3 regions of the Stutzerimonas stutzeri genome follow, and region 1 is predicted to be linked to each of the others. Evidence: riboswitches for the same ligand, from Rfam matches in the RefSeq annotation. Region 1 holds a riboswitch; each other region holds the start of a gene.
What was found. Region 1 has a riboswitch for cobalamin ahead of cobW (cobalamin biosynthesis protein CobW). Riboswitches for the same ligand answer to the same signal wherever they lie in the genome.
Positions count from the first base shown of each region.

Region 2: it holds a riboswitch for cobalamin, as region 1 does, so the genes downstream of both, SM130_RS18055 (TonB-dependent receptor domain-containing protein) here and cobW (cobalamin biosynthesis protein CobW) in region 1, are expected to answer to the same signal.
Region 3: it holds a riboswitch for cobalamin, as region 1 does, so the genes downstream of both, btuB (TonB-dependent vitamin B12 receptor) here and cobW (cobalamin biosynthesis protein CobW) in region 1, are expected to answer to the same signal.

Region 1 is NZ_CP139348.1:2,368,553-2,374,895, forward strand. Features, by position in the region: gene SM130_RS10835 (ABC-F family ATPase) at 1-1,074, opposite strand, end outside; gene cobM (precorrin-4 C(11)-methyltransferase) at 1,487-2,242, opposite strand; gene SM130_RS10845 (cobalamin biosynthesis protein) at 2,255-2,716, opposite strand; cobalamin riboswitch at 2,829-3,047, shown strand; gene cobW (cobalamin biosynthesis protein CobW) at 3,143-4,198, shown strand; gene cobN (cobaltochelatase subunit CobN) at 4,205-6,343, shown strand, end outside.
Region 2 is NZ_CP139348.1:3,912,733-3,919,075, forward strand. Features, by position in the region: gene SM130_RS18050 (AAA family ATPase) at 1-3,427, shown strand, start outside; cobalamin riboswitch at 3,683-3,899, shown strand; gene SM130_RS18055 (TonB-dependent receptor domain-containing protein) at 3,997-5,862, shown strand; gene SM130_RS18060 (cobalamin-binding protein) at 5,885-6,343, opposite strand, start outside.
Region 3 is NZ_CP139348.1:3,441,505-3,447,847, forward strand. Features, by position in the region: gene cobO (cob(I)yrinic acid a,c-diamide adenosyltransferase) at 1-505, opposite strand, end outside; gene SM130_RS15690 (hypothetical protein) at 502-1,071, opposite strand; gene btuB (TonB-dependent vitamin B12 receptor) at 1,119-2,969, opposite strand; cobalamin riboswitch at 3,091-3,304, opposite strand; gene SM130_RS15700 (metallophosphoesterase family protein) at 3,449-4,252, shown strand; gene nhaD (sodium:proton antiporter NhaD) at 4,276-5,529, opposite strand; gene SM130_RS15710 (C40 family peptidase) at 5,714-6,238, opposite strand; gene SM130_RS15715 (C40 family peptidase) at 6,316-6,343, opposite strand, start outside.

The sequences.
Region 1 (6,343 bases):
CTTGCCGATGCCGTTGGGGCCGATGATCGCGACGCGCTCGCCGGCTTCGACGGTGAAGCTGAAATTCTTGAACAACTCCTTATCGTCGAACGACTTGGACATGCGCTCCACGGTCACTGCCTGGCGGTGCAACTTCTTGGTCTGCTCGAAGCGGATGAACGGACTGATACGGCTGGAGGGCTTGACCTCGGCCAGCTGGATCTTGTCGATCTGCTTGGCGCGGCTGGTGGCCTGCTTGGCCTTGGAGGCGTTCGCCGAGAACCGACTGACGAAGGTCTGCAGCTCGGCGATCTGCGCCTTCTTCTTGGCGTTGTCCGAGAGCAGTTGCTCGCGCGATTGGGTGGCCGCGGTCATGTACTGGTCGTAGTTGCCCGGGAACAGGCGCAGCTCGCCGTAGTCGAGGTCGGCCATGTGAGTGCAGACCGAGTTCAGGAAGTGACGGTCGTGGGAAATGATGATCATGGTGCTGTTACGCGCCGTCAGAATCGTTTCCAGCCAGCGGATGGTGTTGATGTCCAGGTGGTTGGTCGGTTCGTCCAACAGCAGCACGTCCGGGTCGGAAAACAGCGCCTGGGCCAGCAATACACGGAGTTTCCAGCCCGGTGCGACTTCGCTCATCGGGCCGAAATGCTGCTCCAGCGGAATGCCCAGGCCGAGCAGCAATTCGCCGGCACGGGATTCGGCGGTGTAGCCGTCCATCTCAGCGAACTCACCTTCGAGCTCGCCGACCTTCATGCCGTCCGCTTCGCTCATCTCGGGCAAGGAGTAGATGCGGTCGCGCTCTGCCTTGACCTTCCACAGGTCCTCATGGCCCATGATCACGGTGTCGATCACGTTGAATTCTTCGTAGGCGAACTGATCCTGGCGCAGCTTGCCCAGGCGTACGTTCGGTTCGAGCATGACCTGGCCACCGGAAGGCTCCAGATCCCCACCGAGAATCTTCATGAAGGTCGACTTGCCGCAGCCGTTGGCGCCGATCAGGCCGTAGCGGTTGCCACCGCCGAATTTGACGGAAACGTTTTCGAACAGCGGCTTGGCACCGAACTGCATGGTGATGTTAGCGGTAGAAATCAAAGACTTGTCCTGCGGGAATTAACAACGGGTGGTTAAGCGCCTTTCTCTGTTCCCTATGCCAGCCCATACCATTCTGATTCTGGCAGGCAGCTTTTCGAGCCCGCTCCAATTGGAGATCGAGCCCAGCCATTGGCTTAGGTTAAGAGCAACATCTGGACGCTATGCCCAGCTTGGCTTGCGCTGAACGTGAGATCAGGCTGGCCGATGGGCACATGGTTGCGTAGGTATGTCGGGCGTCGTATTGCCGGTGCTGACGAGGCGGTAAGCAGGTAGCGCGGCGTGAAAGTGGTGAATGGTAACACTTGGCAATTCAATCCACAGCCAGCGTCTGTCTTGCAGCAAGACGAAAGGCCGCTCATCAGACCACGGCAACCTCAGCCAATGGCGGCGCAGTGTCGCTAAGCGCTGTGATTCAGCCGTCCGGTGAACGGTACAGGTGCCTCGTGTCGACGTTGTACAGCGCTGAGTCCGCGAAGGCTTCAGCCGTCAGCACGCGGCCGACAAGGATCAAGGCGGTACGGCGAAAGCCTTTCTCGCTGACCTTCGCCTCGATGTCGGCCAGCGTGCCCATGACCCAATCCTGATCGGGCCAGCTGGCGCGGTGCACCACGGCGATCGGGCAGTCAGTGCCGTAGTGCGGTTCCAGCTCGGCAACGATGCGTGACAGATGCTGCACGCCAAGATGAATCGCCATGGTCGCGCCATGTCGGGCCAGATCGTGCAGATGCTCACCGGGTGGCATGTCCGATTTGGTGGCGTAGCGGGTCATGATCAATGTCTGGGAGACCTGCGGCAGCGTCAGTTCGACGTCCAGCAGTGCAGCGCAGGCCGCCGTCGCGGTCACGCCCGGAACGATCTGGAAGGCGATGCCGAGCCGGCGCAGATGGCGGATCTGCTCGCCGATGGCACCGTACAGCGACGGGTCGCCCGAATGCACCCGTGCCACATCCTTGCCCTGCGCATCGGCCTGCTGGATCAGCTCGATGATTTCATCCAGGTGCAGCTCGGCTGTGTTGATCACCTGTTCGGCACTATGGCCTTCAAGTACGGCGGCCGGGACCAGCGAACCGGCGTAGAGAATGACCGGGCAACTGCGCACCAGACGCTGCCCTTTGACGGTGATCAGTTCCGGATCGCCAGGGCCGGCGCCAATGAAATAGACGGTCATGCAAACTCCAGATCAAGGAAGACGGGTGATAGCCAAGGCGCAGGACGCATTGGCGGAGCGCAGCTTTCGACACAGCAATCGGGCTTTCTGACTACCCATGAGGTCGGCCTGTGCGAGGGCGCTGGCCTCGGCAAGTCCAGCGCTGCCGGTCAGGGCCTTGCTGCGCGGCGAATGCTCGCTGACCGCCGCATCATAGGGGGCAAGCTGCGTGGCAGACAGCAATGCAAGGGGTAGCCTCAGGTGCGCGGCCAGCGCCTGCAGACCCGGTTCGTTCGCCTTGATCTCACTACTGGCCAGGGAGCTGAGCGCGACAGTCGTCAATCCGTGATCCCGCAAGGCGCGATGCAGCAGCGCTTCGAGCTCGACCCGGCTGCAGCCCTTGCGGCACCCCAGCCCTGCGACGAGTAGCGACTCGCCCGATACTGGACGGGACTCGGGTGCGGATGAATTTTCGATGGCGGTTGGGATGGGCATAGCGCTCGTAAGGGTGGACCGCAGCTGATCACGGTCATGAAAACGGCGCGCAAGAACAGCACGAAGCTTTCCCGAGCGTCAACCGGGCGATTGACCCGCTCCCGGCCTCTGCGTAGCCTTCACACGTCGAGGTTCTCTGGCGATGCCAGAGCTAAGAGGGAACACGGAAAGCCGTGGCTGCCCCCGCAACTGTAAGCGACTTGACCCTTGGGAGTGCTTTGTCGAGCACACCAGCCACTGCGCATGGCGCGGGAAGGCGAGGGATATTGGCAGACGCACCCCGCGTCGCCCGGTCGTGAGCCAGGAGACCTGCCTCGCCACACAATTGACAACCGGGCGGGGTGCTCCGGTGGTGCTTGTTGGCGCACGTCGCCACGTAAGTGTCCGCCTGCCTGCTCATCTTTTTCCGATGCTCGCAGGGCCACGATGAAAACCCTTTCCAAACTTCCCGTCACCATCGTCACCGGCTTTCTCGGTGCCGGCAAAACCACCTTGCTGCGCCACATGCTGAGCAATGCCGAAGGGCGACGGATTGCCGTGATCGTCAACGAGTTCGGCGAGCTTGGCATTGATGGCGAAATCCTCAAGCAGTGCTCCATCGGTTGCAGCGAAGAAGAGGCGAACGGCCGAGTGTTCGAACTGGCCAACGGCTGCCTCTGCTGCACCGTTCAGGAAGAGTTCTTTCCGGTGATGCGCGAGCTGGTGGCGCGTCGTGGTGACCTCGACCACATCCTCATCGAAACCTCGGGTCTGGCATTGCCCAAGCCGCTGGTGCAGGCCTTCAACTGGCCGGAGATCCGTAACGCGTGCACGGTCGATGCGGTGATTACCGTGGTCGACAGCCCGGCGGTTGCGGCCGGCACCTTTGCAGCCTTCCCGGACCAGGTCGATGCTCAGCGCAAACTCGATCCCAATCTCGACCACGAGTCGCCGCTGCATGAGCTGTTCGCCGATCAGCTGGCAAGCGCCGATCTGGTCATCCTCAACAAGGCCGACCTGCTGAGCCCCGACGCACTCGCTGCGGTCCGGGCCGAGGTGGCCGAGGAGCTTCCCGAAGCGGTCAAGGTCATCGAGGCCCATGGCGGCGAGCTGCCGTTGAGCGTGCTGCTGGGTCTCGATTGCGAAACCGAACTGCACATCGACGGGCGCAAGACTCATCACGATCTGGAAGACCACGAGGAGCACGATCACGATGCCTTCGACTCGTTTGCGGTCGAGCTGCCGGAGGTGCCTGAAGACAAGCTGCTGCAGGTACTGAAGAGCGCCGTGATCAAGCACGGAATCCTGCGCATCAAGGGCTTCGCTGCGGTTCCGGGCAAGCCGATGCGCCTGTTGTTGCAGGGCGTCGGGCAACGGTTCGACAAGCACTTCGACCGCCCTTGGCAGGCCGGTGAGGCGCGCGTCAGCAGGCTGATCATCATCGGCCAGGCGCTCGACCCCTCGGCGATCAATGCTGAACTGAACGCTGCACTGGCAGGCTGACCGGCCGTGCATCTGCTGCGCACCCAGCCCGGCCAGCAACTGCCGGCCGACAGCATTGCCGACCTGGGCCAGACGCCCGGGGAAATCGTCGTGCTGTGCACGGGTGATTCGCACCTGTCATTGCTTGCCGAGGTGGCCGGACAACTGCCCGAGGACTACCCCAGCCTGCGCCTGGCGAGTCCGGCGCAGCTGGGCAACAACGCGTCGATCGACTTCTATGTCGAGCAGGTGTTGCAGCATGCAAAGGTCATCCTGATTTCCGTGCACGGCGGCGTCAGTTACTGGCGCTACGGGATCGAGCGTCTGGTGGAGCTGGGCCAGCGCGGCGCGACTGTGATCATGGTCCCGGGCGATGACAGCGCCGATCCCGAATTGAGCGAGCTGAGCAACGTTCTTGCCGAGGATAGCCGCCGGCTGTGGCAGTTCCTGCGCCAGGGCGGCGTCGACAACGCGCGCCAGTTCTACCACTGCATCGCCAGCCGCTGGTTGGGCCGAGACTACGCCTGGCGTGAGCCCGAGGCGCTGGCGCGGGTGGCGATCTATCACCCGCGCCATCCATCCGCGACGCTGGCTGACTGGCAGCGCGACTGGCACGCGGATGCACCGGTGGTCGGGCTGATCTTCTATCGCACCCAGGTACAGGCAGCGAACACCGGCTTTATCGACACCTTCTGCGAAAGGCTGACTGCGCAAGGGCTTAACCCCTTGCCCATCGCGGTCGCCAGCCTGAAGGAGGCGGCTTGCCTCGCGCAGGTCGAAACCTGGCTGGAGCAGAGCGCCGCCGGGGTAATCATCAACACCACAGGCTTTGCCCAGTCCAGCCCGGATGCGCCAAACCTGCGGCCGTTTCAGCTGGACGTTCCGGTGCTGCAAGCCATCTGCGCGCTAGACAACCACGAACAGTGGCAGGCCAATGCGCAGGGTCTGGGCTCGCGTGACCTGGCGATGCATATCGTGCTGCCGGAGCTGGACGGTCGGCTGATCACCCGACCCATCAGCTTCAAGGGCCTGGCCTGGCGCAGCGAGCGCAGCCAGAGCGACGTGATCTGCTATCAGCCGCATCTGCCGGGCATGGACCACGTGGCCGAGCTGGCCTGGCGCTGGGCGCGGCTGGCGCGGCTGCCGAACAGTGGCAAGCGCGTCGCCCTGATCCTGGCCAACTACCCCACACGAGATGGGCGCATCGGCAACGGTGTCGGGCTGGATACCCCGGCAGCCGCGCTGAACATTCTCCGTGCGCTGCAGGCGCAGGGGTATCCGGTTGCCGATCTGCCGGACAGCGGCACCGCTTTGATTCACGAGCTACTCGGTGGGGTCACCAATGATCTCGACAACCTGGATCTGCGACCTTGCGCGCAGAGTTTGGCAATGGAGGAATACCGGGCCTTTTTCGAGCAGTTACCGGCCGCCAATCAGCAGGCAGTGATCGAGCGCTGGGGCATGCCCGAGCAGGACCCGATGTTCCGCGCCGGCCGGCTGATGATTGCCGGGCTGCGCTTCGGTTCGACCTTCGTCGGCATTCAGCCGGCGCGTGGCTATCAGCTGGACGTGGCGGCGATGTATCACGATCCCGATCTGGTTCCGCCGCATGGCTATCTTGCGTTCTATGGATGGTTGCGCAAAGGCTACGCAGCCGATGCGGTCATTCACGTCGGCAAGCATGGCAATCTCGAATGGCTGCCGGGCAAGAGCGTCGGTCTGTCCGACAGCTGCTGGCCGGACGTGGTGATCGGCGCGATGCCGAACATCTATCCCTTTATCGTCAACGACCCGGGCGAGGGCGCTCAGGCCAAGCGGCGCACCCAGGCGGTGATCATCGATCACCTGATGCCGCCGCTGACCCGCGCCGAAAGTTACGGCCCGCTGCGCGATATCGAGCGATTGGCCGACGAATACTACGAAGCCAGCCAGCTCGACTTGCGCCGTGCCGCGGAACTGCGCAGCGAGATTCTGGTGCTGGTGCGCGCTGCCAACCTCGACCGCGAGCTGGGGCTGCAACTTAGCGACGATCCCAACAGCTGGCTGCCGCAGCTCGATGCCTACCTCTGCGACCTGAAGGAGTCGCAGATTCGCGATGGTTTGCACGTGTTCGGCGAGTCCCCTGGCGGGCAACTGCGGCGCGACACCTTGCTCGCGCTGCTGCGC
Region 2 (6,343 bases), 1.5 Mb from region 1:
GATCGGCGGCGGCGACGAGCGCAACCTGCTGCGCCGCGGCTGCGGCAGCGGTTATGCCGAGGTGGACTTCGTCGGCGTCGACGGTCACCGCTACCGCGCCCGCTGGGAGGTCAAACGCGCCCGCGAAAAGGTCGACGGCCGCCTGCAGGCCAGCAGCCAGAGCCTCACCGATCTGGACAGCGGCACGCTGCTGGCCAGCGGCAAGAAGCGCGAGTTCAAGGAACTGCTCGAAGCCCGCCTGGGCCTGACCCTGGCGCAATTCACCCGCGCCGTGCTGCTGGCACAAAGCGAGTTTTCCGCCTTCCTCAAGGCCGACGACAACGAGCGCGGCACGCTGCTGGAAAAACTCACCGACACCGGCCTCTACAGCCGACTCGGTCAGGCCGCCTTCGAGGCCGCTAAGCAGGCAAAGGAAAGCCTCACCCGTCTGGAACAGCAGGCCGGCGGTCTGCAGCCCATGGAGCCAGAGCAGCGCGAAGTACTGAAACGCGAGCATCAAGCCCAGCTCGATGAACTGAGGAAGCTGCAACAACAACTCAAAGTGCTCGAAGCCCAGCAGCAATGGCTCAGTGAGCTGCAGCGCTTGGAAGGCGAGCACGAAGCCGCCCGCCAGCAACTGCAGGACGCCGAGGACGAGCGCGCGAGCCTGAACGAGGCCCGCCGTATCCTCGACCTGTTCGAACTGCTCGCGCCGCAGCGCCACCGATTCCTGCGCCAGCAGGAACTCGAGCCACTGCTGGGTAAGGCCACCGACAGCCTGACTCGTCTGCAGCACGAGGAGAAAAGCCTGCAGCAACGTCTCGACACATTGCAGAGCCAGTGCGAAGCAGCCGGCAGCAATTTGCGTGCGGCCGAACAGGCGCGCCAGACAGCTGAACCCAGGCTGGCCCAGGCACGCCGAGAAGAGGAACGCCTCACCCACCTGAACGCTGACCTCGCCTCGATCCGCGCCGAAAGCGCTCAAGCCGACGCCGACGCCCACACCGGCGAGAAAACGCTCAAACTGCTCAACGAACAGCAACAGCGCGCCGCCGAGCGGCTCACCACGCTGACCCAGCAACTGAAAACGAGCGCGGCGCTGCAACCGCTCTGTGCAGCCTGGGGCGGCTACAGTCGGCGCTTGCAACAGGCTGTCCAGCTGGCAGCACGCCTGCAGCAAGGTCAGGGCGAACTCCCGGCGCTGGAAGCGCAGGCCAAGGCCGCCGAAACCCAGCAAAACCTGGCGCGTGAGGCGCTGGATAGCCTGCAACGCGAGCGCGACAGCGAACTCGGGCTAGCCGAACAGTTGGCCCAGCTGCATCGCCAGCTCGACGAATGGCGCCAGGCCGAGCGCGAGACCGACGCGCTGCAACAGCTCTGGTCGCAGCAGCTCACGCTCACCGCCAGCCAGCGCGAATTGGCCGAGGCCCACAGCCGCCAGCAGGCCGAACTGGACAGCCTGGTGCCGCTGGGCAAACAGGTCCGCAGCGAACGCGATGCTGCCGACCAAGCGCTGAAGGTCATCCTCGCCCTGCTCGAACGCCAGCGCCTGTCGCGTAGCGCGAATGTCGAAGCCCTGCGCGCGTCGCTGGTTTCGGGGGAGCCCTGTCCGGTCTGCGGCAGCGACGAGCACCCCTGGCATCAGACCGATGCGCTGGTCGCAGGCATCAACCAGCACGATGACAGCGAGGCCGAGCGCGCGCGCCAGGCGCTGCAGGAGCAGGATCAGCGTCTGCAGGAGCTGCGTGATCGGCATGTCGCGCTCAGCACGCAGTTGCGCCAGACGCAACAACGCCAGGGCGAAGTCGAGGTGCAGTTGCAGGCCCTGGCGCCGCGCCTGCTCGCCCTGCCCGCCCACGCACAATTGCTTGAGCAGCCGGAAACCGAGCGTTCGCAATGGCTGGAAGCGCAGCTGACCAATCTCAAGGACCAGATCGCCAGCGCCAGTCAGCGTCAGCAGCAACTGCTCGCCCTGCAACAGCGCAGCGAAACCCTGCAGCAGGCCTGGCAGGCCGCACGCGAAGCCTGTGTCGAGGCGACTCAGCAACTCGCCCGCCAGCGCGATGCCCTCGCCCGCGACAGCCAACAGCTCGACGAGGAACTGCAGGCCTTCGCCGAACTGCTGCCCGCCGAGCACCTGCAGCGCTGGCGCCAAAACCCAGCGCAAAGCTTTATGCAGCTGGACGCCAGCATCGCCACGCGGCTGCAGCAACTGCAGGAGCAGACCGAACTGGCCGAGGAGCTGCGCCAGTGCGAGCAGCGCCGCAGCGACGAACAGTTGCAACAGCGCCATCGCCAGGAGAAACAGGCAAGCTGCGGCGCGCGGCTGACCGAGCGCGAGAAGCTGCTGCTGGCCTGCCAACAGGCGTTGCGTACCAGCCTTGGCGAACAAGCCAGCGCCAGTGCCTGGCAAGAGCAACTGGACGCAGCGATCCAGGCTGCCCGCCAGGCCATGGCCGAGATCGATCAGCAGCTCAACGACAGCAAGCTCAACCTGACCCGTCTGCACGGCGACCAGCAGAACTGCCAGCAGCGCCACGCTGAACTGGAACAGGAACGCGATGCCCTGCACACCGAGCTGGCGGCTTGGCGCGCCAGCCATCAGGAGCTGGACGATGCCACCCTCGCCCAGCTGCTGCACATGGATGACCAGCTGATTACCGAGGCGCGCCAGCGCTTGCAGCAGAACAGTGAAAACCTGACCCGCTGTCGCGAGCGTCTCGACGGTTGCCTCAATCGCCTGACGCTACATAAACAGCAGCAGGCCGAAGCGCCGGATGCCGAACAGCTGCAACAGCGCCATGCCGAGCAACTGCAGCGGTGCGAGCATGCCGATCAGCGCTGCGCGGAAACCCGTGCCAGGCTGATCGACGATGACAAACGCCGCAGCCAGAGCCAGGCGCTGCTCGCCCAGATCGACGCCGCACGGGCCGAGCACCAGCGCTGGGGGCGCATCGCCGCGCTGATCGGCTCGAGCGACGGCGGAGCCTTCCGCAAAATCGCCCAGGCCTACAACCTCGACCTGCTGGCGCAGCATGCCAATGTGCAATTGCGCCAACTGGCGCGCCGCTACCGCCTCAAGCGCGGCGGCAGCCCGCTGGGGTTGCTGGTGTTGGATACCGAGATGGGTGACGAGCTGCGCTCGGTGCATTCGCTGTCCGGCGGCGAGACCTTCCTCGTCTCGCTGGCCTTGGCGCTCGGCCTGGCGTCGATGGCTTCGAGCAAGCTGAAGATCGAGTCGCTGTTCATCGACGAAGGCTTCGGCAGCCTAGACCCCGAGTCGCTGCAGATCGCCATGGACGCGCTGGATTCACTGCAGGCCCAGGGCCGCAAGGTGGCGGTGATTTCCCACGTGGCGGAAATGCACGAGCGCATCCCGGTGCAGATTCGCGTGCGCCGGCAGGGTAATGGGCAGAGTGATCTGCAGATTGTTGGAGGGCCGTCATAAGGACCGGCGCTTTCGACGCCGTCGTTCGGCGGTGATCGGCAACGGGCTCGGTCGCTTCGAGCCCAACGCGGCCGTCAAGCAAGTCAGCGCAGATCGCTGAACATTCTGCTGCGCGCAACACCATCGCGGCTGGATGTTTTTCAAGCAACCTGCGAGCAGCCTTGGAACGCGGCTTTGCTCGGAAACCACAGGCGCTGGCGGCCCTTGCGGCCATTCGTCCGCTTGTGTTTGCCCACCACCCGCCGTAAGGTTCGCGCGTTTTCTTATCCGCCCAGGTGTGCACGACCGCAAGGTCCGCATTAAACGGGAAGCCGGTGCGCTCGATGAGCAAGGCCGGCGCTGCCCCCGCAACGGTAATCGACCGCGATCCTCAGGGATCGCCGTCCGCTCGAAAGCCACTGTGTTTCGACATGGGAAGGTGAGCGTGATGCGCGTCGAAAGCCCGGAGACCGGCCTGACGGATTCGACTGGTGTTGCGGAGGGCAGCACCGTCAAGCGCTGCTGCCCGTCATTCCCGCGCTTGTTCCTGCCCTCCTCAAAAGTCTGCGATCTTTTGAGGAATTCCAAGAATGAAACTGTCCCGACTTGCCCTGGCCGTGGCGCTGCTGCCTGGCGTTCACGCATATGCGGCCGATCTGTCGCGAGAAGAAGCGCTTAAGCTCTCCGACACGGTGGTCAGCGCAAACCGCGAACCACAGCGACGCAGCCAGACCCCGGCGGCTACCACCGTTTTCAACCGCGAAGATATCGAGCGGCTGCAGGTCCGCAGCGTCGTCGAGCTGCTAGAACGTGTGCCGGGCGCAAGCATTACCCGCACAGGCGGAGCAGGCAGCCAAACCGGCCTGTTTCTTCGCGGTACCTCCAGTACCCAGACCCTGGTTCTGGTCGATGGTCAGCGCATCGCAGCAACCTCCAGCGGCACCAGCAGCCTCGAATTTCTCAGCCCCGATCAGATCGAACGGATCGAAGTCGTGCGCGGCCCGCGGTCTGCGCTGTATGGCTCGGATGCCATCGGCGGGGTGGTACAGATCTTCACTCGCCAAGGCAGCGGTCAGGGGCTTGCGCCTGCGGTCCGCTTCGGCGTGGGAAGCAACGGCACATTCGAACGCAGCCTGAACCTCTCCGGTGGGAATGGCCAGACTCGCTTTAACCTGGGGGCCGCGCTGGATGAAACCCAAGGTATCGACGCTACGCGCGATAGCTTCGGCGCCAATGGCGATGACGACGCTTACCGCAATCGTTCGCTTAGCCTGAATCTTGCGCACCGCTTTAATGATCGGTTCGAGGCGGGTATCAGCGCACTGGATCAGCGAGGCGAAATTGAGTTCGACGACACCTTCGAGGGCTTTCAGCCGACCGTGGATTTCCAGCTGAGCAGCATCTCCGGGTTCGTTGACGCCGAACTCAATGATGTCTGGAACAGTCGCGTCGAGGTCGGGCACAGCGAGGACAAGCGGGACACTGGAAACGACAGCCCACTGGCTCCTGACTATGTGTTTCACAGCTACTCGACCTATCGTGACTCAGCCAGCTGGGTAAACACGCTTCAGCTCGATCCGGCTCATCAGTTGTTGCTCGGTGCCGATTGGCATGAGGACCAACTGCACAGTTCGAGCGACTTTGCCCAGGATTCACGCTGGAACCAGGCAGCCTTCATCCAGCACCGCTATACCAGCAATGCGTTCTCTACAGAGATTGGCCTGCGCCACGACAAGAACGAACAGTACGGAAGCGAGAACACTTGGAACGCGGCGCTAACCGTACCGCTGGATACCCGCAACGACGTGGTCGTGTCCTACAGCGAGGGCTTCCGCGCCCCGACATTTAACGAACTGTACGACTCTAGGTTCGGAAACCCGGACCTTACGCCCGAAAAATCCAAGAGCTATGAGTTCCAATGGCGCAATCGCTATAGCGACAGCGGGTCGCTGGAATTGTCGCTGTACCGCACTGACATTCAGGACGCCATCGTCTCGGACGCCTCCTGGATCCCTCAGAATGTCCAGACCGCACGGATCAACGGCCTGGAGGCCACCCTCCGGCAGGACGTGTTCGGTTGGCAGGCTAGCCTCGCGGCCGGCCTGATGGACCCACGCGATCGCGATAGCGGTCATACACTCGCCCGTCGCGCCAAGCGCACGCTAAGCCTGGATCTGGACCGGCGGCTGGGCGAGTTTTCGGTGGGCGCTAGCTGGAGAGCCGTCAGCGGCCGCTATGACGACGCCGACAATACCATCGAGCTGGGCGGCTACGGCCTGCTTGGCTTACGTGGCAGTTGGCAGACCAACTCGGAGGTGAAGCTGGACCTGAAGCTGAACAACCTGTTCGACAAGGACTATGCGGAAACCACCTACAGCACCGCCAACGGCCGCTACGGATACAACACCGAAGGCCGCACCGCGCTATTCGCCGTCACCTGGACGCCCTCGCTCTAATCGCGTGCAACGGCGCGCTCGCTCAGGGCGCCGCCGCCATCACCTCGCAGAGCTTCCCGATCGCACCCAGCATCTGGAAGCTCGGCCGCTCCAGTCCCTTGTCGGGCACTTCAAGCAGCCGACCGCTGCGCACGGCACTGAGCTGTGGCCAGGCCTTCCATTCATCCAACTGCGCGCCGCTGCCAGCGAGGATCACCTCCGGGTCGCGGGCGAGCACAGCCTCGATGCTGACCTGCGGCGCTGCCAGGGTCAGGTCGGCAAAGACGTTCCGGCCGCCACAGACTTCAATGGCTTCGCTGATGATCTGCTGTCCGCCGAGGGTATACAGCGGCTGGTTCCAGACCTGATAGAACACCCGTAGCGAACGCTCGCGGGCATAGCTCATGCGTAGCTCGGCGAGGCCTGCACGAAACTGTTCGGCCAGGCGTTCGCCTTGTTCGGCGCGACCCACCGCATTGCCGACCACGACGAACTGCTCGGC
Region 3 (6,343 bases), 1.1 Mb from region 1:
CGCGGCCCGTTACCACGACGTGCTGCAGCAACGGGCGCGACTCGATATCGGCGAGCACCGGCTGCAGATCCAGATAGCCGTACTTCAGCGCGATATTCAGCTCGTCCAGCACTACCAAACCGACCTCCGGATCGGCCAGCAGCTCAGCCGCCACCGCCCAGGCCTCTTGAGCCTTGGCGATATCGCGCTGGCGGTCCTGGGTTTCCCAGGTGAAGCCCTCTCCCATCACGTGATAACGCACCTCGTCCGGGAATCGCCCGAAGAACGCCTCCTCGCCGGTGCTGGCCGCGCCCTTGATGAACTGCACCACGCCGACCTTTATCCCATGACCCAACGCGCGCGCGACCATGCCGAACGCCGAGCTGCTCTTGCCCTTGCCGTTGCCGGTGTGCACCAGCAGCAGGCCGTACTCGTCCTGCGCCTCGGCGATCTTCTCGTCGATCAGCGCCTTCTTGCGCTGCATGCGCGCCTTGTGGCGGTCGTCCCGCTCGGTGGTTTCACTCATACGTGGGCCTCATTACGCTGTCCGGTCCAGGCGCGCATACCAACGAACAGCACCGCGGCAACGCCAACATAGAGCGCCAGGGTCGACAGGTAGCGCGGATAATAAGTAGCGATGCGGTCAGCCAGCAGCGCCAGGGTCGGCTCGGGATAGCGTCCGGAGAAATAGAGGAAGCCGCCGCCGGAGAACAGGTAGCAGACGAAGGCACTCGCCATCACGCACAGCGCCAGCGTTGCCAGGCTGGTGAACTGGTCGCGATGCCAGCGCGCATAAAGCCGACCACCCAGCCACAGCGAGCCGTAGGCCGGCACCAGCATCCAGTAGGCAGGCGACATGCACCAGTCGCTAACCCCTGCCCACTGAATGGCAGCGAAGTCCAGTAACGAAGCTTCAAGAAACAGCGCCGGAAACACCCACTTCGGCCTTAGCAATACGCCGGCGAGAAAGAACACCGCCCAGGACGCGCTGGGCAGGTTCACGCTAGCGAAGTGCTGCCCTCGGGTCATCGCCATCAACGCCACCAGCGCGAGGCCCACAAGCAGTTGGTATCTCGGGGCAAGCTTGATCATTTTGCAGTCTCCTTGGGTAGGCGCGGGCGACATACCCGCGCCACGCCTTACAGCGCCTGGTAGCGCACAGTCAGATAAGCGGCCTGGCCGGGCTGGTTGTAGCCCTCGGCGGTCTCGTAATCGGCGGCCAGCAGGTTGGCGACGCGCGCCTGCAAGCGCCATTCGGGGGTGATGCGGTATTCGCCGCGCAGATCGAGGGTGGCGTAGCCGGATAGCTCCTTGGTATTGGCCAGGTCGTCGTAGCGCTGCCCTTCGGCATGCAGACTGGCGCCTACGCTGAAGGCGCCGAGCCGGCGGTCGAGGTCGAGGTTGAATAGCTGCTTGGCCCGACGCGCCAGCTCGTTGCCGCGGTTGGCACCGGCGGAACGGTTTTCCGGCTCCAGCAGGCTGTAGTTGGCGTTCCAGTCCCAACCCAACAGCTGGCTGCCAAGCACCAACTCGACGCCGCGGATACGCGCTTCCTGCACGTTGGCCGGACCGGAAATGCTGGCGTCATAGGCAATCAGGTCATCAACTACTGTGCGATAGGCATTCACTGCCCACTGGCCCCAACCGTGCTGACCGGCAAGGCCGATCTCGAGACTCTTGGATGTTTCCGCATCCAGCGCCGGATTACCGTAGTCAGGGAAGTACAGCTCGTTGAACGTGGGTGCCTTGAACGCCGTGCCGTAGCTGGCGGTGGCGCGCAGCCAATCGGTCAGCGCATAGCCGTAACCGACGTTACCGGTGTCGTGCTGGCCGAACTGGTCGTTATCGTCACGACGCAGTGACAACTGCCAGTCATGGCGGCCCACCTCCCCAAGGTACTGGGTGTAATAGCCCTTATTGTCACGGGAGCTCTCGTCATAAACGGTAGTGCCGTTGACCTCGTCGCGCTGATGATCAGCGCCCACAGTCAGCGTATGCCCGGCGGCGAGCTGGATATCGTTCTGCCAACCGAGCGTGTCGCGGCGACTGTCGAAGCGTGAATAGAACTGTCCGTCCTGATAGGCATCGGACTTGTCTTCGCTTCGCCCAACCTGCAGCGTGACCAACCAGCGCTCCAGCGGGCTGAAGCGAGCACGGGTGCCGAAAACCTTGGACTCACCATCGGCATTGGCGCCGAAACCGGACGTGCGAGCCCGGTTCACGCTGTCGTAGTCGTTATGGGATTTGGCCTGCAGCAGGTTGGCGTCCAGCTCCAGCCCGTTGTCGAAGCGATAGCCGGCGCTCAGCGTCGCGGACAGATTGCGATAGCCATCGACGTCACTTTCATAGCCGCTGGTGCCCGCCGACTTGACGTTGATGCCATCGGTGTCCGAGCCGCTGACACCCAGGCTGTACCAGCCACGTCCGTCGCCACCGGAGACACCGGCGCTGCCGCTGTAGGTGTCATGGGTACCATACCCCGCCGAGAAGAAAGGCTTGACGCCCTGCCCCTGGCCCTTGCGGGTGAATATCTGGATAACCCCACCGATGGCCTCGGAGCCGTACAGACTGGAGCGCGGCCCGCGCACCACTTCAATGCGCTCGATCAGTTCCAGCGGCAAATCCTGCAACGCCGAACCGCCAGACGTCACCGAGCCGATCTTGATGCCGTCGATCATCACCAGCACATGGTCGGACTCGGTGCCACGCATGTACAGCGAAGTGGACTTGCCAGGCCCGCCATTGTTCGCCAGCGAAACGCCGGGCACTTGCTTGAGAATCTCCGGCAGCGAGCTCGCCTGGCTGCGCTCGATTCGCTCACGATCGATCACCGTCACTGCCGCCAGACTCTGCCTGGCAGTCTGCGCGGTGCGGGTGGCGGTCACCACCTGCTGTTCAAGGTCCAGTGGAGCTGCGGCCAGCTGGCCGATGGAAAGGGGGAAACTGCCGAGCAGCACATAGGCCGCTGGCTTTAAACGGGCGTTGCCAATCAAGGTACAGGTCTCCGTCGTGCCCACCCGCACGACTGAAAGTCGACGAAGACAGGCGGAGGAACTGCAAGAGAGAAGTGAATATCGCGAAGGATATGCACCCGCCCAGAGCCCGCCGCACTGTCAGTGAATGCGACAGGCCGGTCTCCGGGCTTGCGAGCGTACGCCTTGCAGCGTCCCGAAACCGCGCCTTCCCATGCGTAGGCACAGTGGCTGTTACGGTTTCTCGACTCGCCTACCGTTGCGGGGGCAGCGCCGGAATCTTCGTGAGAATGGACCGGCTTCCCTGTTTCACCCTCCTCTGACGAGGGGGCACCTGAGGCGACGCGGAGGGTAGTCCAAGGCCGGGCATGACGCAACCGCGGGGTTGTCGCAGCGCCGCGCAATCTTCGCTTGCATGTTGCTGCTCGGAACGGCGGGCGTCGAAAGGCTTCGAATGCAACAATGCCCCGATCAGCCAGGACTCACATTCGACGCCCATGACCAGCATTGTGCAGATTTCCGACACCCATTTCGGCACCGAACAAGCCGCCGTCGTCCAGGCGCTGGAAGACCATGTACGTGAGCACCGTGCCGATTTACTGGTGTTCTCCGGAGACATCACGCAACGCGCCCGCCGCGGCGAATTCGCCAGCGCTCAAGCCTTCGTTCGCCGCCTGAAGGCGGACGGCGTCAGCGATACGCTGGTGATTCCGGGCAACCATGACATCCCGCTGTATAACCTGTTCGCCCGCGCGCTGACGCCTTACGGCAACTACCGCCGACATTTCGGCGACGACCTGGAGCCGGTGTTCGAGAATGAAGACATGCTGGTGGTCGGCCTCAATACCACCCACCCACGCCGGCACAAGGATGGCGTAGTGACCGCGCGACAGGTCGAGCAGGTGGCGCAGCGCCTTGCCGCCAGTGATCCAGGCAAGATCCGCATCGTCGTGGCACACCAGCCGTTCGGCGCCATGGTGCCGAGCGATCTGCGCAACCTGCAGCACGGCGCCGAACCGGCGCTGCAGCGCTGGGCCGAGCATGGGCTGGACCTGGTCATGGGCGGGCACATCCACCTGCCCTACGTACTACCGCTATCCAAACAGTACACCGGCCTCGCGCGCGAGATCTGGATGGTTCAGGCCGGCACCACGCTGTCTACACGCCTGCGTGGCACCTCGCCGAACTCATTCAACCGCCTGAAGCTGTGTCCAGGCGAGCAGAAAAAAGTCTGCGTCGAGCGCTGGGACCTGCTCGATGATCGCTTCGTACTGGGTTCGCATTTCAACCTGAGCTGGTAATACGCCCTTGCACGGAATAGCCATCAGCCCATCGACAGGCCGATCAGGTAAACCCCGGCGAAGCCAATGTTGAAAGCGATGAACAGATAGAGCATGTGCCGCAGGTAACTGCCAAAGGTCAGGCCTGGCACCTTGCTCATGGCGACGATGCCCGCCGCCGAACCGATTACCAGCAGCGAACCACCAACCCCGACCGCATAGGTCAGCACCATCCACTCGGCTACGCCCATCTCCAGCCCGGATTTCAATAGCGCGGCAGTCAGTGGCACGTTATCAATCGCCGCAGACATCACGCCCATCAGGTAATTGGCCATCACCGCCGGAACCTGGTCATAGATCAGCACCAGCCCGTCGAGCACACGAATCTCCTTGAGCATCCCCACCAGCAGCAGGATGCCGAGAAAGAAGAACAGCGTTTCGAACTCGACCTGTCGCACGTACTCCAGAATCGGATCGGAGTCGTTGTCGTCACTGAAGAAGCGCGCCACCAGGAACATCACCGACAATCCGGCCAGGAACGTCAGCACCGGCGGGATCTGGAACAGGAAATTGCCGATGATGGTGCTGAGGATGGTGCACAGGAAGATCACTGCGATGGCCACGTCGACACCCCGAACATCGTTGCGCTGACCCTGCACCATAACCTCGCCGCGCATGCCGATCGACAGCATCGCGGCCAATACCATCACCGCCAGGAAGGCCGGGACAGCCAGCACAAGCAACTGCAGAATCGCCACCTTGCCGGCGAGGAAAATCATCAGCGTGGTGACGTCCCCAGTGATCAGCGCGACGCCACCGGAGTTGACCGAGAACACCACCAACGTGGCGAACTTGATGGTCTTCGCCCTATCGAGCTGCAGCGAGAGAATCAGGGTAATGGAGACCAACGTCGCAGTGATGTTGTCGGCCAACGAGGAGAACACGAAGCAGAAGGTCGCAGTGAGAAACAGCAGTGCGCGCTCGCTGATCCGCCGCGGTAGGACGAGGTAGATCAGGTTCTCGATCATGCCTTTCTTGTTCAGATAGGCGACGAAAGTCATCGCCGCCACCAGGAATATCCACAACCCGGCAATTTCGGCGATGTTCTCGTTGAGGCTTTCCAGCACGGTTTCACGCGCCTCGCCCGCTGGCGTGAATATAAACAGCAGCAGCCACGCCAGAGTGCCGAAAAACAGCGTTACTTTGGCCTTGTTCACATGGGTTACTTCTTCGAGCACGACACCAAGCAGTGCCGCCACCGCCAGTGCAATAAGCACGTACGTCAGCAATACAGGCATAACTCACCTAAGGGGAAAGTAAGGAAAGGGGCATGTGTGCAGCAGATTGCACACGGAAGGAAATTGGGCTGCGCATGGTAGCCAAACGCTGGGCATAGCGGAATCACCGCATGTCAAACGGAGACTATTTCAGGATGTGAATAGCACTAACGACAGTGCTGCCGGCTAGGACACCAGAAGCGACTCAGGGATTGCGTGCCAGCTGCTCGTGATCGAGCACACGCTTGGCGCCCAGGTAGTTTTTCTGCCAGTAGCTGGCAGCCAGGCTATCCAGGCGTACCGTGCCACCGGACGAAGGTGCATGGACGAAACGGTCCTGCCCGACATAGATACCGGCGTGGCTGACACGACGGCCGCCGCTCGTGGCGAAGAACACCAGATCACCAGGTTGCAGTGCATGCCGGCGCACGGCCGGGCCGCGGAGGTTACTCATTGCCTGGGTGGTGCGAGGGAGGTTGATGCCCGCCGCGCCGCGGTAGACGTAACCGATCAGGCCGCTGCAATCGAACCCGCTGTCTGGCGTATTGCCGCCCCAGCGGTAAGGCGTGCCGACCAGGCCGAGCGCACTGAAAAGCACATCTTCGGCAACGCCTGGCATGGGATAAGAGGCACTTGGTTGCTCGACGGCTGGCGGCACCGGTGGCTGACCGGCACAGGCGGCGAGCAACGCAAAGAGGACAACAAGCGAGAGACGGGCCAGGTAGTACATCGCAGAGCGGTCCAGGCAAAAGAGCCATCACTCTGCCGGCATGCGGGGGAAGACGCAACCCCCCGCAGACCGCTAGATCAGCGCTGAACGGTGTGGGGCGCCAGG